DNA from 2 places in the Desulfotomaculum sp. genome. Region 1 is predicted to be linked to the other one. Evidence: predicted binding sites of a transcription regulator. Region 1 holds the regulator's gene; the other holds the start of a gene.
The links. Region 1 encodes LexA, which represses DNA repair genes until DNA is damaged. Its sites were predicted from a motif close to CNAACANNTGTTNG; they were not measured.

Region 1 (11,602 bases):
GCCAATAATGTAAAAGGTTAGCCAAAGGGGGTCTGACAACAAATTATGCATGGTAATAAAATTTATTGACAAGCCAGTCAAGGAATGAACCAGCTTAAGTTGCCATACATGAATAATTACAAATACTAATGTTATCACAGCAGACAAACGCTGCAGATAAAACATCCAATTTCTTGCATAGGAATAGCTAAATAGATTATTCTTGGCCAAGTATACGATATAAAGCCCGTACAGCCCATGTATTGTAAGAGGTAAAGCAATAAAAATTATTTCCAAGGCAATTAAATAAGGAATGTTTTGCAGGAAAACCACTGCGCGATCAAATCTTTCTGGACTTAATATGGCAAATGAATTGGTTATTAGATGTTCCAAAAGAAAAAAACCAATGGGGAATAACCCCAATAAAGAATGAAGTTTCCGATAAAAAAAATGGTTATTGGTACTCACCGAGGACATCAACATCCTTCATCATAAAATTGAACTACATCCCCGCAAGCAAAGCATTGCATGAGAGCTAAGTTTACTCTAATGCATATCGTTTTTTCCCTTCCTGATATAAGTCTCCACCCAAGGAATCATTAACAACAATGGCCGGGAAATCTTTAACCACCAGCCGATAGATGGCCTCTGGTCCTAGCTCCGGGTAGGCCACAATGGTGGCTTCTTGAATACTTCTTGCTATCAATGCGGCTGCTCCACCAATGGCTCCAAAGTAAACAGCACCGTGTTTTTGCATGGCCTGGAGTACCTTTTCTGATCTGGCTCCCTTGCCAATCATGCCTTTAAGGCCTTGTTCAATTAAAAGAGGGGCATAGGCATCCATGCGTCCGGCGGTGGTAGGACCGGCAGAGCCAATTACTTTACCGGGACGCGCCGGAGCCGGGCCAACATAGTAGATAATCTGACCCTTGAGATCAATCGGCAGTTCCTTTCCTTGGTCCAGTAGTTCCACTAATCTTTTATGGGCTGCATCCCTTCCGGTATAAATGACGCCATTAATAAAAACCTGCTGCCCGATGCGAAGGCTCTTTACAATTTCATCCGATAGTGGTGTTGTTATGTTAACCCTTGTCACTCTGTGCACCTCCTATATGCTTACGGATTTATGTCTAGCGGCATGGCAATTAATGTTTACTGCCACGGGCAGGCTCGCAATATGACAACCAAAAATTTCGATATGTACTGCCAATGCCGTTGTTCTACCTCCCAACCCCGCAGGGCCAATGCCTAATTTATTAATGGCTTCCAGCAGTTCCTTCTCCAACTGAGCAATATCAGACAGCGGATGCGGTTCACCAACGGTTCTTAATAGTGCTTCCTTGGCCAACAGGGCACACTTTTCCATGGTCCCACCAATCCCCACTCCGATAATCAGTGGCGGGCAAGGATTTGGTCCCGCAGCCTGAACGGTATCTAAGATGAATTTCTTGACACCTTCTACTCCTTCGGCTGGCTTTAACATCTTTAATGAACTCATATTTTCACTGCCCCCACCCTTAGGGGCCACCGTTATCCTAATTTTATCACCTGCTACTATGCTGGTGTGGATTACAGCCGGGGTATTATCACCGGTATTGACTCTTGCCAGTGGGTGTTTAACCATGGATTTTCTTAAATAACCTTCAAGGTAACCCTTACGTACTCCTTCATTTATGGCATCAACTAAATTGCCATGGATAACTTGTACTTCCTGTCCTAATTCAACAAACACCACTGCTACTCCGGTATCCTGACACATTGGTATCGATTCTGCTGCAGCTATCCCCGCATTCTCCACCAACATATTTAAAATTTCCTTACCACTTTGGGAAACCTCTGTCTCATTGGAACGTTTAAAGGAATTTACAACATCATCTGCCAGCTTATAATTTGCCTCCTGACACAAGCGGGCTACTTCAGATATGATTACAGCACAATCTACGGTTCTAATGGTTGTTTCCTCCCTAATCTTTGTAATAACCGAATTTAGCCTTATTATCGGGTTAACCGCAAAAGGGCAAAAGACTGCCGCACCGTTACCGGCACCATCAAAGAATGAAAATTTTATGTCATCCTGAACCACAGCGAAGGATCTTGGGTCTAACCTCTCAATGAAAGAAAAGATCCCTCGCCACTGCTCAGGCTAACAACTACTATTAATATACCATTTTTTACAATAAACATATATTCATTCTACTGTTTATTCTACCCGATTGATTTAAAATAACATCGAACAAATGTTTTTATCTTGATCCAGAGTATGATATAATATACCAAATCATGATTAACCTTATTTTTCTTTGTGAAAGGTTGTGAACCCCGATGTTAAATCCTAGGGAATCAGAAGTTTTAAGGGTTATTATAGAAAATGTCAAGCAAAAGGGTTATCCCCCGTCAGTTAGGGAAATTGGGGAAATAGTTGGTCTTTCATCCAGTTCTACCGTTCACTCTTACTTAAAAAGATTAGAACAAAAGGGTTATCTGCGACGGGATCCTACCAAACCAAGAGCCATTGAAATTATTAACACGGATTCGGCCGATACCAGCCCTGCTTCATTCCCTGAGCAGCCGGATAACCAATACGAAGAGATGATCAATATTCCTATGCTGGGAGAAGTGGCTGCCGGGGTCCCCCTTTTAGCCGTTGAAAATTTTGATGAAAAGGTTACTTTACCCAGGAGTTTTACTGGTTATGGTGATTTCTTCATGCTTACCGTGCGGGGCAACAGTATGATCGAAGCTGGTATTTTACCCGGCGACCTTGTTTTAGTGAGAAGGCAGGAATCCGCCAATAATGGTGAAATAGTCGTCGCATTATTAGAAGACGAGGCCACCGTGAAAAGATTTTTCAAAGAAAAAGATGGCATTCGGCTTCAACCCGAAAACAGCCTCCTATCTCCCATTTTTGTAAGAGACATTAAAATACTTGGCAAAGTGGTTGGACTAATGAGAAAAATATAAAAAGGTCGCATAGCGACCTTTTTTTGTTGGATCTTTGCTAGTTTGAGTTTGATTGGCAATCTTTATTGTAGTGTGGACACATGCTGCAGTGTTCTGCCTTATCCTCTATGACATAACAATATGCACCTTGTTCCTTCCAACAGGGCTTGTTTAAGTTTACATTTTCACCCTTTTGTTGACTACCACCGTCACAATACTTGATATCCCAGCAGGGATACATACTAATAATCTGTAGCACACCTGCGATATTCAGTCCTTTTTCATTAATGAGATAATGAATAAACTGAAGTCTTTTAACATCGTTATTACTATATAACCTCTGTTTATTGCGACGGGCAGGTTCAACTAGCTTGTGCTTTTCCCAAATACGAAGGGTCTCTGGATGTACCTTTAAAAGTTCGGCAATAACGCCTATGTTAAACATAGGCTGATCATCGTTGCAAAACAAGGATTTATCTCCTCCTGTTATAAAATCTAATATCCTTTATTTATTATATAGTCTATAAACCCAATTTGTAAATTAGCTAAATTACTGCAAAAGATAAAATTATTACTATTTATCTTACGGTTTTGGGACAAACCTCGAATTTTTGTATTTTTTGCCGAAACTGGTATGGCCCTTTTAGACTTCTATCTCTAGGTCCAATAAAGGGGCATGCTGTTGAGCACCATAGACATCGGTTTCACCAAGGGCACCGGATGGGTAGGGCCGTACAATGGTAGCCTTGATGGCGTAGGCAGGAGAAAATTCGACAATTCCTATGACATCCGTCTCAGGAATGCCATAGAGTTTTGCAACGGTAGTTTTATTGATTACCTTCGCTGTACAGGCAGCTTCATATGATTTTTGATCCTTAAAAATAACATCTAAGGTTAGTTCATAGGGTCCAGAATTTTTACTTCGAATAACCGAAGCCAACTCAGTTAATTTAGCCTTTGACATTATTTTTCCTCCCCTGCATGAATGATTTCAAATGGAAACAATGCCACGGGATCATCAACCTGTAATAAGTGATAAATATTAAAGTTGTAAACAGCTCCGGCCTTAAAGTCCGAAGGGGAATAGGGAAAGGCCAGGTTGCCAGCTGTAGCTACCCGCCCAGGATAGCCATAGTGAAGCATGGTGGATCGGGCAAAGCTGCAAATGGTATTCGCTATTTCTTGGGTTTCTGCCACAGCCTCAATAATAATGCCCAACTCATGTGTCGTTATTGCCGGTTGAGGTTCAAGCTTACCCATTACCCCATCCTTGCCATAGATGTTAAAATGCAGGAAATACGCATAGCCGTACCGCTTAAAATTGTCTTTAACCCGTTCCCGCACAGCCTCTACGATATGATCTATTTGTCCGATCATAATGGGGTCACGGCAACCTGCTATGGATACAGTACGAAATCCTACTCTTTTAGCCCCTTCTAATTTGACGGTATATTTTTCACTGGGGATAAATTTACTGCCTGCTACCCGAACAGCCCTTTCGTTCTCTTGGCTAAAGGTTGTTGCACTGAGATCCAATATACCGCCAGGACCAGGTAAAATATAGGGATTTGTTTTCTCATAAAGGGTATGGGCAGCCACCGAAGTAGTTGTGCAGGAGCGGCTGGGATTTAAGGGTTCCACTATAAAACAATCTTCCCTTAGGGTGCCCAATAAACAATCACTGCCGCTGCCAGGGGAGGCTGCTATGGCACCGCACTCTAAAATTTTACCCATATGGATGGCCAAACCCTTATCAAAGCCTGCCATTAGTGCAGCGGCACTAAAGACTGCTGGGTCGTAAGACCTGCCGGCAAGCACAACCTTCGCACCCTTTGCCAGGACTTCTATTACCGCTTCTGGTCCCATCTGCCCGACAATTCTTTCAGTGGCAGTTATTTCAGTTTCAGTGAGTTCCGGGGCAGGATGCAGGGGAGAAATCTTGTTGGCCCGAAAGGCATCCAAAATATACTCCTTACTAAGTTCGGCATGGATAATACCCAAAGGAAACTGCCATTTTTTCTCTCTGGCTAACTCAAGAATTATCTCCAAGTTCCACTGCAGATGTGCCTCTGCTCCACAGCCACCGGCTGTACCAATGACAACAGGAATATCCCTTGCCAACCCTGCCTCAATCATTAATTCTAAGTCCCGTTTGACCGCTGTTCGGTCAGTAAATGATACGCCGGCACCCAAATAGTACGGTCCTGGGTCCGTAGAACCAGCATCAACAGCAATTAAATGAGGGTTACGATCCAAGCCAGCCCGAAACGATTCTTCAGGAAAACCGTAGCCAAGAATGGCTGTCGGTGATAAAACGCGATACTCTCTCAAAGGGAATCCCTCCAGAAAAATAATAAGATAAGACCTCTGTCTTATCTTATTATATACCCAACTGCCAGTTATTTCATTAATACCCTTGGAACATAAAGGTAAGTTTCGAAAAAACAACCTGCCGTGGGCCATAAGCAAGAACCCAAAGGCAAAATAATCACGAAGCCCAAGGACTATGGCCTTTTCCAAACTGAAAGCGGATGGCTATTTTCTATTTCACTTGCAATACATTTTTTGCCGCGTTTATGACACCAATGCGAACATATTCCTTGGATAACCCACCTTGCAGATACACAGCATAGGGTTGCCGCAAAGGAGCATCTGCGGTTAATTCCAAAGAGGCTCCTTGGACAAAGGTTCCCGCAGCCATGATTACATCATCTTCATAACCAGGCATATAGTCTGGTTCTGGCAAGGCATGGGCATCCACAGGGGAAGCCTCTTGAATCCCCCGGCAAAAGGCCACTAACCTTGCCGGTGTTTCCAAGGCAATGGCCTGAATAATATCGGACCTTGGTTCGTCAAAGGCAGGCGATACGTTAAAGCCTAATCGCTCAAATAACCTGGCAGCAAACACGGCCCCCTTGAGAGCCTCTGCCACAACATGGGGTGCCAGAAAAATACCCTGCATTAAAAGTCTTTGCACATCCAGGGACGGACCCACTTCTGCCCCAATTCCCGGTGCTGTCCATCGATGGGAAGCAGCTTCAACCAGATCCTTTCTCCCCACAACATAGCCGCCGGTGGGGGCTAACCCGCCGCCAGGATTTTTCATCAGAGAGCCGGCGGCTAGGTCCGCTCCCACAGCCGTTGGCTCCAGGTTTTCTACTAACTCGCCATAGCAATTGTCCACAAATACATATACCTGAGGGGCATGTTCCCTGATAAATCCTACTAATTTTTGCAGTTCCTGCATGGTTAACGGTGGTCGCCAGGCATAGCCCCGGGACCTTTGAATAAGAACAACTTTCGTACGGGGATTTAATGCTTCCTTTATGTTATCCCAAGCAAGGGTTCCCCCGGAAGTCAATTCCACCTGGTTATAAGAAACGCCAAAATCCTTGAGGGAACCAGAGGCATTGCCCCTTTTGCCAATGATTTCTTCCAAGGTATCATAGGGGGAACCCTGGACCGCCAGTAATTCATCCCCAGGCCTTAGGAGACCAAACAAAGCAATGGCTATGGCATGGGTTCCAGACACAATTTGTCCCCTAACCAAAGCTGCTTCGGCACCAAAAACATGGGCATATATTTTTTCCAGGGCATCCCGGCCAGCATCATTATAGCCATAGCCAGTTGTACCCCGCAAATGATAATCGGCTGTCCTCGCCAGATGAAAACCCTCCAGCACCCTTTGATGGTTTTTCATGGCCATTGCCTCGATGTCTCGGTAAACCGCTTGTACTTCGGTTTCCACTTCGTTGGCCAGACTTTCTAAAATATTTGCTTGCATAGTTCCTCCGTTTATGTAAAAAAATTTTGACCCTGAAGGTATTATATTTCCTCCAGGGCCTCTGTCAAGTCTTCTTTGTTGATCGTCATCAGATCCTGTCGTGAAATGTCCTTTTTGCTAACTAGACGAACGGCCTGCAGGCGCATGGCCCGTTCAATCAAATTGCGTACCAGTCTAGCGTTGCCACTATGTTCATGCCTTCTGGTCTGTTGCTCTATTATTTTTGCTAATTCCGCCGCCGCTGGCGATGCCAGTTGATATTGACGTTGTTTGAGCATAAGACCGGCAATTTTCATTAAATCATCAATGGAGTAATCCGGGAAAGTAATATGGATGGGAAAACGAGAGCGCAGGCCGGGGTTGGTTTCCAAAAAATAGTCCATTTCATCCTGATAACCAGCTAGGATGATGATTAGATTGTCCTTATTGTTTTCCATGCTGGTAACCATGGCATCAATGGCTTCCTTACCGAAATCCTTCTCGCCGCCCCTGGCTAAAGAATAGGCTTCATCAATAAATAGGATGCCGCCAACGGCCTTTTTTATTTGATCGCGGGTTTTGGCTGCCGTATGTCCAATGTACTCACCTACTAAATCAGCCCGCTCCACCTCAATGAGATGTCCCTTCGGTAAAACCCCCATCTCTTTAAACAGCCGGCCAATAATTCTAGCCACAGTGGTTTTACCGGTACCAGGGTTCCCTTTAAAAATCATATGTAAAACCATGGGTTCAAAAATTAATTTTTCCTTTTGTCTAAGTTTCTGGATTTCTACAAAGGCTTGAATTTCCTTAACTAGTTTTTTTACACTGTCAAGGCCAATTAAAAGATCCAGTTCACCTAGTATTTCCTGAGCAGCCTTACGGTTTATTTCACCAGGGGACGGGGCTTTATCCTGTTGGGCTGGTTGTTTAGCAGGTAAAGAAGGTCTTTTGATCAATCCCCCCTGCCTTGGCGGTTCTGGTCTGGGCGGGTTCTGCCACATTCTTATTCTAACCATAGGAGCCACCTCCGGGTAAATTTTGCGCTTTTTAAACATTATACGCTCGGAGGATCGAATAGTGACCAAGGAAAACAAAAACCCCTCCATCAGGAGGGGCATTGAAGGGGCCTGATTTTATGCTTTATTTTCCGAAAAGGAAGTATTAACCGCACGCAGTGGGCTAATGGTGGAAATAGCATGTTTGTATACCATTAACTGCTTGCCATCACTTTCCAAAATCACTGTAAAATTATCAAAACCCCTAACCATCCCTTTTAATTGAAAACCATTAATAAGAAAAATGGTTACAGGTATATTTTCCTTGCGTACCTGATTTAAAAAAGCATCTTGTAAATTTATTTGGGGTTTAGTCATGAGGGTTCCCTCCATTGGTAAAAATTTTCTATTTATGTATTTTCTATATTATGTATCTTAACTCATTCTACGTAGTTAATAAATCTCCTGCCATCTGTCTCTTAATTTCCTTCGCAATGGCTTTTTTATTTTCAAAGTGCTCCATATTAAGCCAATGAATCCTTTGGTCAGCCCGAAACCAGGTAAGTTGACGCTTGGCAAAACGCCTAGTGTTGCGTTTTAGAATTTCCGCGGCTTCCTCTAAAGAACATTCTCCCTTTAGATAACGAACAATCTCCTTGTAACCTAAGCCTTGCAGTGCAGTACCCCATGTTTCATACTGCTTTAGCAAATTTTTCACTTCATCGACCAGACCTTTTTCCAACATCAAATCTACCCGTTGTTCAATCCTTTTATATAGTAATTGCCGATCCATCGTTAGACCAAACATTTTTAGGTTATATTTGGGTGGATCTTCTTTACGGATGTACTGGTACTCTGAAATTGTTTTGCCCGTTTGGTAATATACTTCCAAAGCCCGGATAACCCTTCTTAAATCATTGGGGTGTAAGCGTTCGGCAGATTCCGGGTCTACCTCAGAAAGTTTCCTGTGCATTGCCTCGGCCCCTACCCTTGCCGCTTCACTTTTAAGTTCTTCCCTGAGACGATTTTCTTTCGCAGGAGGGGTAAAGTCATAATGATCGATTACCGACCGTACATACAAACCTGTTCCGCCCACCAGTATGGGTAAATGCCCATCCCTCGTAATATCGTCAATGAGCTGCTCTGCCTTATTCTGATACATGGCCACACTAAATTCCTCATCTGGTTCTACGAGATCAATCAGATGATGGGGAATTCCTTGCATCTCTTCAAATGTGGGTTTAGCGGTGCCAATATTCATATGCCGATAAACTAACATGGAATCAGCCGATATGATTTCCCCATTGATTATTTTAGCTAACTCTATGGCAACATCCGTTTTGCCCGCAGCCGTAGGACCAACAATAGCGATTAACGACTTTAATGGCACTTAAAACACATCCTTTTGAATAACGCCATAGGCCACCGGGGAATAGCGTCCCCCCTGTACCTTGTGAAAGTTCAAGCGTTGGAATTCTTGACTCTCACGGCTTTCTTTCATGACCACCTTCTTTCTAGCCACACGAACCGCCTCAACAATGGCTTCATTGGATAAAGGGTTGCTATTGGCAAAAAACCTTAATGGGGCCATCGAACTTGATTTTGTTTTGGGCACTCGAAACATGGGGTCAAAATAAACCACATCAAAGGCGTTGCTGGGCAGCTTACAAAGGTATTGGAGATGATGCTCATTCATCACTTTAATGCGTCGCATGGCATTGATTAGCTCCGGCTTTTCGCCAGTATAAGTACAAAGACCCCGACTGACTATTTCCGCCACAGGCTTGGCGTCTTCCAACCCCACGATGGTTCCCCGAGGACCCACCACATAACTGGCCACCAAGGCATCAGCAGCCAGTCCCAGGGTACAATCTAACAATGAATTACCTTCCTGTAAATCCATTGCTTTGATCATTTGGTCAGTTTTCCCAGCCTGTATTTCCTTTATACGCAATTTGGCTAATCCTGGATGAAAAAAAAGTTCTTGATCATCAATAACCAGGGACAATCGCTTTGGACTTACCATTAGAATAGCTGCTGCACCAGTCATTTCTCTTAGGGCTTGGAGAGAATATTTTTTTCTTTGATAGTAGGGTAGATTGATCTCCTGACTTAACTCCAGGGCCCTTTCTTCTAGCTGATTACTGCTTTTTATGCCGGTGGTAATAATAATAGAACTATTCATCGTTTGAACCTTTTTTTCAGCTCCTCTTGACTAATCTGGATTAAGGTTGGTCTGCCGTGAGGACAAGTATAGGGTTTTTGACACTGGGTCAACCCATCGAGCAGTGCCTTGGTCTCTAAGGCATTAAAACTTTGGCCGGCTTTTACCGCATCCCGGCAGGCCATCGCTGCTGCCAATTGATCAATAACCTTGTTTTTATCTATTTTCTGGACAAAATCCCCTTGGAGCCTTGCCAGCAGATCCAGAAAGACTTCCTTTGCTTCGGCTATGGCATTGATCGGTGCACCCCGCAGCAAAAAGGTATCCCCACCAAAATGTTCCAATATAAATCCTATTTCATTTAGCTCCACAATATGTTGCACAATTAATTGTGCTTCGTGGTGAGGCAGTTCCAGTGCCAGGGGTTCCAGCAGCATTTGGGCTTCTACATTTGAGCTAAGTGAATCAAGGTATTTCTCATATAAAACACGTTCGTGAGCAGCGTGTTGATCAATAATATATAAACCACCGATGCCATGGGCCAGTAAATAAGTGGGAGGTAGCTGTCCCAGTGGTGTCAGGTCAGGAAATTCCACCGCGGTCTCTGTTTGGTAAGGGCTTTTGTTTTCTTCCAGACGCGGTTGAGAAATCTTTGTTAGGGTCTCTTTCTGTTCCCTGGGGAAAAAGCTCTGTTTGGCCAAAGGGGCAGAAATATTACGGTGGTTATTAAACCGAAGCTGTCCCTGGTCGTATTTAGGAGCCTCTGTTTTAATTGGCTGCTCCAGGTTGGTGACCTTGGGATCAACAGATTCCTTATTGGCTACAGCTTCTTCCTTTGCAGCAGTGGCTGCCTCCGTTTGCGGAGGACTATTTCTACCGGGCATCATTTCCCATAGGCCTGTGATAGCCTCTGGGGCATTTAGGGAAAGACGAAGGGCTTCCATTAATTCTTCTTCAATTTCCTTTTCTCTGGCTAGACGCACTTCCATTTTTGTTGGGTGAACATTGACATCGACCTGGTTGGGGTCAATATCTATTCGTAAAACTGCAATGGGAAAGCGGCCCGGTGGAATTAACGTTTCAAAGGACCTTTGGATGATCGATGATAAAAAAACACTCCGAATATATCGTCCGTTCAAAAAGAAATTTTGATAATGCCTGGAAGCCCTGGTTAATACTGGCTTAGATATTAAGCCAGCTACTCTAACCAGGTTGCCCTGATAGTTAACCTCCAACATACTCCTAACATTATCTAATCCATAAATGACAGCCACGGCATCTTTTAGAGAATCCTTGCCAGGACTGGCGAAAAGCTGCTTTTTTCCACTATATAATTCAAACCGAACATCTGGACGGGCCATGGCAAGTCTCGTTAGCAGATCACTTACCTGACTGGTCTCAGCATTAGCAGATTTGAGAAATTTTCTTCTGGCAGGTGTATTATAAAATAGGTCCTTTACATCAATGGTTGTTCCAATGGGACAACCAACAGGGGTAACACTTTGGATGAGGCCCCCTTCAATTTGAACCGTTGTACCTGCAAGGTCATTCGCTGTTCTGGTGGTTAGGGTTACCTTGGCCACCGCAGCGATACTGGGTAAGGCCTCGCCCCGAAAGCCCAGGGTTAAGATGCTGCTTAGGTCCTCTGGGGCTTTAATTTTACTGGTGGCGTGACGTTGAAAGCAGAGCTCTGCATCTGCACCGGACATGCCTGACCCATTATCGACTACCTTGATGGAGGTTAAGCCTCCTTGGATT
Region 2 (11,602 bases), on a different contig from region 1:
GGATACCTCCTGGGAAATTATGAAGCTCTTTCAAGATATTAACCGCCGGGGCACCACCATTCTCATGGCCACCCACGATTCAGATATTGTCAATACCATGAAGAAGCGTGTCATTGCCCTAAGCAATGGAAGTATGGTGCGGGATGAAGAGAGCGGGGTGTACCGCTGTGAATCTTAATACCCTAAAGTACTTTTTCAAGGAAACCTATCACGCCTTAACAAGAAACAGTTGGCTCTCCCTATCATCCATTGGCATTGTAACAGTATCCCTCATTATTCTGGGGGCATCGCTGCTGTTGGTGGTAAATGGCGAGAAGCTAACCAGTTCCATGGAAAGCAGCGTGGAAATTACGGCCTTTTTAAATGAAGATGTGGGCAAAGTGGAGCGGGATACCATCGAAGAGAAAATTAAAAAAACCCCCGAGGTGGCATCCGTCGAGTTTATCCCCAAAGAACAGGCTCTACAAGATATGAAAAAGAGCTTTGGCGATCGGGCCGAACTGCTGGAATCCATGGAAGACAGCAACCCCTTGCCCGATGCCTTTCGTGTAAAAACCACGGAAGCAGAGTCTGTGCCGTCTGTGGCCAAAGCCTTGGAAAAAATAGATGGTATCGAACAGGCCCGTTACGGACAAGGCGTGGTGGAAAAGCTCCTCACCATTACCCATTGGGTTCGCCTGGCCAGTGCCGCAACCTTAACACTGTTAACCCTGGCCGCTGGTTTCCTCATTGCCACCACCATCCGTATGTCCGTTTTTGCCCGCCGCCGGGAGATTGGTATCATGAAGATTTTAGGGGCCACCAACTGGTTTGTACGTTTTCCTTTTCTAATGGAAGGAATCATACTGGGTCTAACGGGTGGCTTGCTGGCCGTATTGGTGGTGGATTTGGGATACCTATCTCTAATCAAGAGACTGCAAATATCCATACCTTTTATTCAACTGATGACGGATCAAAATACCCTGTTGACCATCCTTGGTGGTATGATTGGCCTGGGCGTTCTGATTGGTGCCCTGGGCAGTTGGTTTTCACTTAGAAGATTTCTTAAAGTATAGTTTTGGAGGGATTTCGGTGCGATATCGTTGGCCACAAAGAATGATTGCCTTAACCTTGGGTTTGGCACTGCTGGCAGGAACGCCAGTTATGGCCGCCGCAACCTTGGATCAACAGTTAAACCAAGTCAGAAATCAGCTCAATCAAAAGAAAAATCAAGAACAGCAAAGCAAGAAAGAAGTGAAAGATTACTCCCAGCAGCTAGTTTCCATCAATCAGTCGATTGACCAAAAATTTGCTAGGATTAAAGAGTTGGAGTCTACCCTAACCAGTGCCATGAAGACACTGGAAAAAACAAAAAAAGATTTAGCTGAGTCGGAAGAAAGGTTAGAAGATAGCAACCAACAATTAAGAATGCGCGTTAAGGGCATGTACCAAAGCGGCCCAGTCAGCTACTTGGAGGTACTGCTAAACTCAGGTAGTTTTTCGGATTTTACGAACCGACTGGAATTCTTAACCCGCATGGTCGAAAGTGACAAGACCATCGTGGATCGCATCAGTAAAGAAAAGCAGCAGATAGAGGAGTACAAAAATTCCCTCGAGACCAGGGCCCGTCAGATTGCCAGCATGAAAAAAGAGCAGGAACAGGTGATGGCAACTTTAGCCCAGGCTCAAAAGGAAAAGACCGGCCTCCTCAAGGAAGCCCAACAGGATTTACAGAAAACTGCTGCTGAAGTGGATCGCTTAGAGGCCCAAGAAGATGCCATCCTAAGGCAAATTGCCCAGCAAAATGCCCAAAAGGGCGGCAGCTACAGTGGAGGCGTCTTTAGTTGGCCAGTGCCTGGCCATAGCAGCATCTCATCACCCTTTGGCTACCGGATACACCCCATTTTGAAGGAGAAACGCTTCCACGCGGGGATTGATATTCCAGCCCCCACCGGTACCAGTGTCATTGCTCCGGCTGAAGGCACCGTTATTTTCTCCGGGACCATGACCGGTTATGGTAAAGTGGTAATGATTGACCACGGTGGTGAGGTGGTAAGCTTGTACGGTCACCTTTCAGCCCAACTCGTTAGCAATGGCCAGACAATTGCCAAGGGAGCCACCATTGCCCGGGTTGGTAGCACAGGCATGTCCACAGGTCCCCACTTACACTTTGAAGTGCGTAAAAATGGATCGGCAGTGAGCCCACATAACTACCTATAAAAGTAAAAGCCGGGGGACCCCCGGCTTTCTTTGGCACTATCGGAAGGAATAAGATTTTAAGGATTAGTATAAAAAAGCGAAGGCTTACGCCAAGCTTTTCTAACCCTATTAATAAACCAATTACTGGAAAATTCTTTGTAATGAACTGCAAATTATTGTAGTATAATACATGTGTAGAAGAAAAGCGACGGGCGGGTGTTAGAGTGAAGAGAGATTCATTGGCCTTCTGGGGTAAACTCACCATTGTATTGGCTTCTCTGGTATTTGCCATCATGTTATTGGTGGGCGGTACCTTGGCAGCCAATTACAAAGGCTTAGGAAATTTAATCAAAGTGGTAACCCTGGTAAAGAGCCAGTATTTATTTGAGATTGCACCGGAGCAAATTGTCGAGGGGGCCATTAAAGGTGTGGTAGAGTCCTTGGACGACCCCTATTCCACTTACCTGGATAAGAAAACCTTTTCAGCCCTGCAGGAGCAAATACGAGGTTCCTTTGGCGGCATCGGTGTGCTGGTGGGAGTAAAGGGCCACTATTTAACAGTTGTTAAACCCTTTCCCAATACACCGGCGGCCGAAAAGGATATTAGAGCCGGTGACATGATTACCGCCATTGATAACAAACCAGCCAAGGACATGGATACCGAAACCGCGGTCAATCTCATGCGGGGGCCAGTGGGTACCTCCGTGGAGTTAACCATTCTCCGGGAGGGGGTCAAGGATCCTTTTCCGGTACAATTAACCCGGGAAGAAATTAGCGTGCCTACCGTCGAGGGGAAAATGGTTCCCAAGGAAGATCATATGGGCTACATTATGATTAGCCAGTTTACTGAAAATACGGGTGACGAAGTGGTAAAAACCCTAGTGGATCTAAAGGGGCAGGGGATGAAGGGGCTCGTCTTGGATTTACGGGATAATCCGGGCGGCGAACTGAACTCTGCGATCAAGATTGTTGACCAATTCCTAGATGAAGGGCCCATTGTTCATATTGATTTTCGCATCGGCAGGGATCACACTTTTAATGCCGAGCCGGATAAACTAAACATGCCCTTGGTAGTGCTGGTAAACAAAGGCAGTGCCAGTGCCTCCGAGATCCTGGCTGGCGCTATTAAAGACGCCGGAGTAGGCACACTGGTGGGTACCAAAACCTTTGGCAAAGGCATCGTCCAGACCGTATTCCCCCTGGACAGCGGTGCCGGGCTTAAACTAACTACCGCCCGCTACCTCACACCAAAGAAAAACGACATCCATAAAAAGGGCGTCGCCCCGGATGTCGTGATTGACCAAGAAGTGACCGCCCAAGAGGATAAGCAGCTGGATACTGCACTGAGGATATTGAGGGAGAAGATGGCTTCCTAGGCTTAAGGGTATTCCTTGCAGGTCGGCTATTAGCCATTCGCTTTTAAAAGCGAATGGCTAGAAGCGAATGGCTAAACGCTAATCGAGGTGTCTCCATGTTCCCTATTTTTGATATAACGCCAATACTATTCCAAACCTTAGCGATGGTTTTTTTAGAACCACAGATTTTGCAGTTGTTTCTAGTGGTGTTGGCCATCGTGGCCCTGCAGTATTACCGCATGGGTAAGGCGAAGGAAAGGATGTTTGGGCTAAAACCCCGCAGCCCCTGGCGGGATGTGTTGATTGCCACAGGCTTTGGGCTGGTGGGTGGTATTATGGCCAGCTACATTATGGTCTTTGTGGGACTAACGCTGTCCGGTTCAGGCTTAATCTACCTTTGGCCCCTGGCCATTTTGTTGATGTTAATAGATGCCCGATTTTTATGCTTTGCCTATGCCGGCGGCATATTGGCCCTCAGTTCCCTCATCTTTGGTTGGCCCAAGATAAGTGTACCGCAAATTCTCGGTCTGGTAGCTATTTTGCATTTTATAGAGGCCTTTTTAATCTGGGTCAGCGGTCACTTGGGTGCCATGCCTGTTTTTATTAAAAACGCCCAGGGTAAAGTGGTGGGAGGCTTTGCCCTGCAAAAATTTTGGCCCATTCCCCTGACTGTCATGGTCGTCATCGGGCAGACCAGCATCCCCGCCGGAGGCATCAGTATGCCAGATTGGTGGCCCTTAATCAAAGGTGATCTGGGGAGCAATGTGGATAACATGATCTATTCCCTCATGCCAGTGGTGGCCGGGTTAGGCTATGGTGACCTTGCCGCAGCCCGCAGCCCCAAACAAAAGGGGAAGATCTCGGCAGTCTTACTGGCTTTATACAGTGTAATTTTATTGCTACTGGCAGTTTTGGCAGATCGTCAGCCCTTCATAGGGATTATCGCAGCACTTTTTTCACCCCTGGGACATGAACTGCTCATCTACCTGGGCAGGCGCATGGAAGCTGGCAAGTCCATTTATAGCACCACCGGCGAGGGGGTAAAAATACTGGACGTGGTGCCTGGCTACCCAGCCTGGCAGGCAGGAATCCGCTCCGGTGACGTCATCTTAGAGGTCAACGGCATGGCTGTAGGCAGCCGTCAAGGCCTGGAATTTGCCCTGGGTGTTTATAACAAGGTACAAATTACCTACTACTCCCAGGCAGCAAAACAGGTCTACCGTGAAGGCATCGACTACGGGGCAAAGGAAATGTTAGGTCTCCTCCCAGTTCCCGAAGGAAATGAAGAGGTGTTCATGGAACTCTCCACCAACGGACCCCTACGCAGGTGGTTGAACAACCGCTTTACGAGGGACAGGAAGTGAAGGCAATGAGCCAGAGGGCCGTCATACCAGCCAATTGCTAACGGCTAAAAGCTAAAGGTCCATGGCCAATACAAAAAGGGAGTGTCGTCGCTACAAAAAGTAGCAGCAACACTCCCTTGATCGTTTACCGAATATAACTACCTTATATAATTACCTTGAACGGCTGGCCAATTTAGTCATCAGCCGAGCCAGCACGGCTTGTTCATCCTTGTCAGCCACATCCCACAGTTCCTTAACAGCCCTTTGCTCAGGATTAGCCGGTTGAACATTTTCAGCTAAAATGGTACCGGCGGTCATGGCATATTGTTGTACCTTATCCCGGGAAAGCCCCAATTCCTCCGCAAACTCCATGGCCTGACCAAGATACTTTTTCCAATTATCCCAACTGGTATTAGCCTTTGATAAATCCAGCATATGCATCCTCCTCATTTCCTCTTTACCTATAGTTTGGCGGAGGACCAATAAAATATGCATGATGGGAAAAAGTTTATAGCCATTAGCCTCAAAATGGCCATGGGACGTGGGCTTTTTAGCCGTCAGCCATCCGCCTTCAGCTTTTGGGCGAGTAGGTATTCCTTAAGGGGTGGGCTGTTAACCATAAACAAAAGTAGGGGCCGACCTTTGGTCGACCCGTTCCCTGGCTATTCCACAATCTTCCATGCCCCTGCTGGTGCCTCTGGCGGCATGAACAACCGCAGCCACCATCCGTTTAAACGGCTGTAACCTTGTCAATGGAAGCAATCTAATTTATTATAATTTTTATATACTAGCAAGAAATACCCTTAATCCAAAAAGCTGACGGCTAATACAGGAGGTTTTTATGTCTTTAGAACAAATGGCAAAGGATATGCAAAACTGCACCCGCTGTGGCTTGGCGAATGGAAGAACAAATCTTGTTTTTGGTGTCGGCAATCCCAAGGCCACCCTCATGATAATCGGGGAAGGACCTGGGCAAGACGAGGATAAACAGGGCCTGCCCTTTGTGGGCCGGGCCGGGCAACTTTTAGATCGGATATTGGCAGCCATTGACCTAACCAGGGAGGAAGTATATATCGCCAACGTGGTCAAATGCCGCCCCCCCAACAACCGTGTACCCACCAGGGAGGAGGCCAAGGCTTGTCTGCCCTACCTATATCGGCAAATTGAGCTTGTCCAGGCCAAGATCATTGTGCTGCTGGGCAACACGGCCCTGCAAAACCTAATCAGCCCCGCAGCCACCATTACCAGAACCAGGGGCCAATGGTTGGAAAGTAAAAGCGGCATCAAAATTATCGCCTCCTTTCACCCAGCCGCAGTTCTTAGAGACCCCCAAAAACGTCGCCCAGTCTGGGAAGATTTCCAGATGGTGCGGGAGGAGTATCGCCGGCTTATGAGCAATTCCTAGGAATTAGCCTTGGATCAGAGCCATCAGTTCCTGGCAGTTTTAGCCAGTGCGGATGGCTGATTTTAACATTGACCGAAATGTTATAATATCTAATGGATAGAAGGTAGGTGATACCCTTGGAATTTAACTTAAAATCAGAGTTTAGCCCTCGGGGCGATCAGCCGCGGGCCATTGAGCAACTTATCACGGGCATTAATCAGGGCCAAAAACACCAGGTATTGTTGGGTGCTACCGGTACGGGCAAGACCTTTACCATGGCCAACATCATCCAACAGGTCAAGCGGCCGACCCTGATCCTGGCACCCAACAAAACCCTGGCAGCACAGTTGTGCAGTGAAATGAAAGAGTTTTTCCCGGAAAACTCCGTTGAATATTTCGTTAGTTACTTTGACTATTACCAACCAGAGGCTTACATTCCCCATACCGATACTTACATTGAAAAGGATTCCTCCCTCAACGACGAAATTGACAAACTGCGCCACTCCGCCACCACTGCCCTATTGGAGCGGCGGGATGTTATTATCGTAGCCAGTGTTTCCTGTATCTATGGTTTAGGTAATCCGGAAACCTACCGAGATTTGGTGTTGTCCCTGCGGGTCGGGGGTACCTACGACCGGGATGCCATCCTGCGTAAGCTGGTGGATATACAATACGAAAGAAACGACATTAACTTCAGCCGGGGCAAATTCCGGGTGCGGGGCGATGTCATAGAAATATTTCCCGCCAACGCCAGTGAAAGGGCCTTGCGGGTGGAGATGTTTGGGGATGAAGTGGAACGTCTGTTGGAAATAGACGTGCTGACCGGCGAGATTTTAGGGCAAAGGCAACATATTGCCGTGTTCCCCGCCAGTCACTTTGTCACCGATGAGGATAATATGAAAAGGGCCATTGCCACCATTGAAGCAGAACTGGAGCAGCGGTTAAGGGAACTAAGAGATGCCGACAAACTGTTGGAAGCCCAGCGACTGGAGCAGCGCACCCGCTACGATCTGGAAATGATGGCCGAAGTGGGCTTTTGCTCTGGTATTGAGAACTACTCCAGACACCTAACCGGACGGGCTCCCGGCGAATCACCCTTTACCCTGCTGGACTTCTTCCCAGAGGATTGGTTGCTTGTCATCGACGAATCCCATGTGGCGGTACCCCAGGTTGGTGCCATGTACGAGGGGGACCGTTCCAGAAAAACCACTCTGGTAGAGCATGGCTTCCGCCTGCCCTCGGCCCTGGATAATCGCCCCTTAAAGTTTCAGGAATTTGAAGCCAGGGTTAACCAAGTGATCTACGTATCCGCTACCCCGGGTAACTATGAATTTAAGCACCAAGAGCAAATCGTAGAACAAATTATTCGTCCCACCGGTCTGCTGGACCCGGAAATCACGATCAAACCCACCAAGGGCCAAATTGACGATCTGCTGGGTGAAATTCGAATTAGGGTGGAGCGGGACGAAAGGGTCCTGGTAACCACCCTGACCAAAAAAATGGCCGAGGATCTTACGGACTACTTTAAAGAAAACGGCGTGCGGGTACGCTATCTGCACTCAGATATCCATACCATGGAACGAATGGAGATTCTCCGCGACCTACGCTTGGGCACCTTCGATGTGCTGGTGGGCATCAACCTGCTCCGAGAGGGCTTAGACCTACCAGAAGTCAGTCTGGTGGCCATTCTGGATGCCGACAAAGAAGGCTACCTGCGTTCCGAACGATCCCTTATTCAGACCATCGGCCGGGCTGCCCGTAACGCCGAAGGACGAGTGATTATGTATGCGGACAAGCTGACCGACTCCATGAAAAAAGCCATTGGCGAAACCAATCGCCGTCGCAAAATTCAAATGGAGCACAACCAAAAGCACAACATCACCCCGGAAACAGTCCGCAAGGCAGTAAGGGATATTATCGAAGCAACCAGAGCCGCCGAAGAAAAAGCACCCTACATCGCCCAAAGCAAAGCCGGCAAAATGACCAAGACCGAGCTGAAGAAAATGATTGCCAAACTGGAAAAAGAAATGAAAGAATCCGCCAGACACCTAGAATTTGAACGGGCAGCCCAATTAAGGGACGCCCTGATCGAGCTGCGTCTGCAGCTTAGGGGCGACAAGAACATTAAGCCGGCGATACCGGAGATTGAGTATTAGCCATCAGCCGTTAGCCTTTTGGGCTTATGGCTATGGGTTAGCACAAACCAAGGCCTGATAACCGACGTAGAAAGCTAACTCATCGAACCTAGCGGGGGACAGTCCCCGCCCCCAAAGCCAGACCACCTTGAGGGGCCTGTCCCCCACCAAACAAAGATAGTCCAGATAGTGGGGCATTCACGAAGTGACAGGGTAAGTCCCCAGGCACCCTATACAAAAGCACCCACCAAGGGTGCTTTATACTTGTTTCATAATGAATATAAATATTACAAATACCGTACAAATGTTCTGATAGCCATTGTCTTTTTCCCATTAATAAAGTATAACTTTATATATAAAGGTACCAAACAAAGGAGCTAACACCAAAATGTCCGACCAAATCCTAATTCGTGGGGCACGGTCCCACAACCTGAAAAACATCGATGTGGATATCCCCCGGGATAAGCTGGTAGTGATTACCGGGCTTTCCGGTTCCGGCAAATCCTCCCTGGCCTTCGACACCATCTATGCCGAAGGTCAGCGTCGCTATGTGGAATCCCTGTCTGCCTATGCACGGCAATTCCTGGGGCAAATGAATAAACCGGACGTTGATTATATAGAAGGCCTTTCTCCGGCCATTTCCATCGATCAAAAGACCACCAGCCATAACCCACGTTCCACCGTGGGCACCGTAACGGAGATTTACGATTACCTGAGGCTGCTCTTTGCCAGGGTGGGCCGGGCCCACTGCCCCAAATGCGGCCAGTCCATTAGCCAGCAGACCATCCAGCAGATGGTGGACCAGCTCATGGCCATGCCTGAAGGCACCAAGCTGCAGCTGCTGGCCCCGGTGATTCGGGGTAAAAAGGGTGAACATGTTAAAATCTTTGAGGACATCAAGAAAAGCGGCTTTGTGCGGGTGCGGGTGGACGGAGAAATCTATGAAATCACCGAAGCACCTCCATTGGATAAGAAAAAGAAGCACACCATCGAAATTGTGGTGGACCGCATGATCATCCGCCCCGGCAGTGAGAAACGGCTGGCAGATTCCCTGGAAACCGCCCTTAAGCAAAGCGAAGGCATCGCTATAGCTGCGGTCATAGATGGCGAGGAACTTACCTTTTCCGAGAACTTCGCCTGCTCCGATTGCGGTATCAATATCAGTGAAATCAGTCCCAGGCTTTTTTCCTTCAACACCCCCCACGGGGCCTGCCCGTCCTGCACGGGTCTGGGGTTTAACCATGAGTTTGATCTGGAGTTAATTATACCGGACAAGGGCAAAAGTATCCAAGAAGGAGCCATTGAAGGCTGGCACAAGGGCAATATTGCCGCAGCCTACCTGGCTGGCGTGGCAGAAAAATATGATTTCAGTCTGGACACACCGATGGAAGAACTTTCAGATAAACATATGAAAGTGATCCTTTACGGCACGGGCCAGGAAAAGGTGAATTTTAATTATGTCGATAGCTATGGGCACCGGCATCGTTATGAAGTGCCCTTTGAAGGCATTATCGGCAACTTGACCCGCCGTTACCGGGAGACCCAGTCCGATTCCATGCGGGAAGAGTTTGAAAAATACATGAGTATCAAACCCTGCCCCAGTTGTCAGGGTGCCAGGCTCAAGCCGGAGGCCCTGGCAGTGAAGATCGGGGCGAAGGATATTGCCTCTGTCACCACCCTATCGGTGTCAGAGGCCCTAAAATTCTTTAAAAACCTGGATTTTACTGAAAAGGAGAAAATGATCGCCCGACAGATTCTTAAAGAGATTAACGAACGGCTAGGTTTCCTGGTCAATGTGGGACTGGATTACCTAACCCTGGGCCGGGCAGCAGGCACCCTTTCCGGCGGCGAGGCCCAACGCATTCGCTTGGCCACCCAAATCGGTTCCGGTCTGATGGGCGTACTCTATATTTTAGACGAGCCCAGCATTGGCCTGCACCAGCGGGATAACGAAAGGCTCATTGCCACCCTGGAACGGCTGCGGGATTTGGGCAACACCCTGATCGTGGTGGAGCACGACGAAGATACCATTCGGGTGGCGGATCACATCATTGATATTGGGCCACGGGCCGGTCGCTTGGGCGGACAGGTGGTGGCTGCCGGCACCATGGCAGATATCATGCAAGTTCCAGAATCCCTCACCGGACAGTACCTCAGCGGTAAGAAATTTATCCCGGTACCCCTTAGCCGTCGTCCGGTTAAAGAAGAAAAGCTTGCCATTAAAGGAGCTGCAGCAAACAACCTAAAAAACATTGATGTAGAGATTCCCCTGGGGGACTTTGTTTGTATCACGGGGGTTTCCGGTTCCGGCAAGAGCAGCCTAATTAACGAAATTCTTTACAAAGCCCTGGCCCATAAACTGCACCGGGCCAAGGCCAAACCCGGCGAACATCTTGGCATTGAGGGTATCGAACACTTGGAAAAAGTCATTGATGTCAACCAGTCACCCATTGGCCGTACCCCCCGATCCAACCCTGCCACCTATACCGGGCTATTTACGGATATTCGGGATTTATTTACCCAAATGCCCGAGGCCAAGGTAAGGGGCTATAAGCCCGGCCGCTTTAGTTTTAATGTTAAAGGTGGCCGCTGTGAGGCCTGCCAGGGTGACGGCATCATTAAAATTGAAATGCATTTCCTGCCGGATGTTTACGTACCCTGCGAAGTTTGTAAGGGTATGCGCTACAATCGGGAAACCTTGGAAGTAAAATACAAGGGTAAAAGCATCGCCGACGTACTGCATATGGAAGTAGATGAGGCTGTGGAATTCTTCGCCAACATCCCAAAAATCCACCGCCGCCTGAAAACCCTGCAGGATGTGGGTCTTGGCTATGTCCGTTTAGGTCAGCCAGCAACGGAACTCTCCGGCGGCGAAGCCCAGCGGGTCAAGTTAGCCACCGAACTAAGCCGCCGCAGCAACGGGGGCACCATCTACATCCTGGATGAACCCACCACTGGTTTGCACACCGACGATATTGCCAGACTGCTGGAGGTACTGCACCGCCTGGTGGACAACGGCAGCACCGTAGTGGTCATCGAACACAACCTGGATGTCATCAAAACCGCCGACCAAATCATCGACCTTGGCCCCGAAGGCGGCGACAAAGGCGGCACCCTGGTGGCCACCGGCAGCCCCGAAGAAATCTGCCAAGTCAAAGCCTCCTACACCGGCCGCTTTCTCAAGCCGGTTTTGGAACGCGACCGCCA

Region 2: the regulator LexA is predicted to act here: its motif matches at 8,693-8,706, upstream of uvrA (excinuclease ABC subunit UvrA).

The regions. Positions count from the first base shown of each region.
Region 1 covers NZ_CEVWQM010000004.1:15,347-26,948, forward strand. Annotated here, with positions in the region: gene AC1U9Z_RS03140 (succinate dehydrogenase cytochrome b558 subunit) at 1-456, opposite strand, end outside; gene AC1U9Z_RS03145 (Fe-S-containing hydro-lyase) at 521-1,075, opposite strand; gene AC1U9Z_RS03150 (fumarate hydratase) at 1,088-1,930, opposite strand; gene lexA (transcriptional repressor LexA) at 2,302-2,940, shown strand; gene AC1U9Z_RS03160 (MerR family transcriptional regulator) at 2,978-3,388, opposite strand; gene AC1U9Z_RS03165 (DUF4387 domain-containing protein) at 3,563-3,883, opposite strand; gene AC1U9Z_RS03170 (acyclic terpene utilization AtuA family protein) at 3,883-5,250, opposite strand; gene AC1U9Z_RS03175 (methionine gamma-lyase family protein) at 5,462-6,703, opposite strand; gene AC1U9Z_RS03180 (AAA family ATPase) at 6,745-7,701, opposite strand; gene hfq (RNA chaperone Hfq) at 7,819-8,058, opposite strand; gene miaA (tRNA (adenosine(37)-N6)-dimethylallyltransferase MiaA) at 8,126-9,070, opposite strand; gene AC1U9Z_RS03195 (class I SAM-dependent methyltransferase) at 9,071-9,865, opposite strand; gene mutL (DNA mismatch repair endonuclease MutL) at 9,862-11,602, opposite strand, start outside.
Region 2 covers NZ_CEVWQM010000026.1:52,299-63,900, forward strand. Annotated here, with positions in the region: gene ftsE (cell division ATP-binding protein FtsE) at 1-178, shown strand, start outside; gene ftsX (permease-like cell division protein FtsX) at 168-1,055, shown strand; gene AC1U9Z_RS14410 (murein hydrolase activator EnvC family protein) at 1,072-2,199, shown strand; gene AC1U9Z_RS14415 (S41 family peptidase) at 2,403-3,554, shown strand; gene AC1U9Z_RS14420 (PDZ domain-containing protein) at 3,650-4,897, shown strand; gene AC1U9Z_RS14425 (DUF3243 domain-containing protein) at 5,048-5,311, opposite strand; gene AC1U9Z_RS14430 (hypothetical protein) at 5,489-5,629, opposite strand; gene AC1U9Z_RS14435 (uracil-DNA glycosylase) at 5,718-6,281, shown strand; gene uvrB (excinuclease ABC subunit UvrB) at 6,398-8,416, shown strand; gene uvrA (excinuclease ABC subunit UvrA) at 8,784-11,602, shown strand, end outside.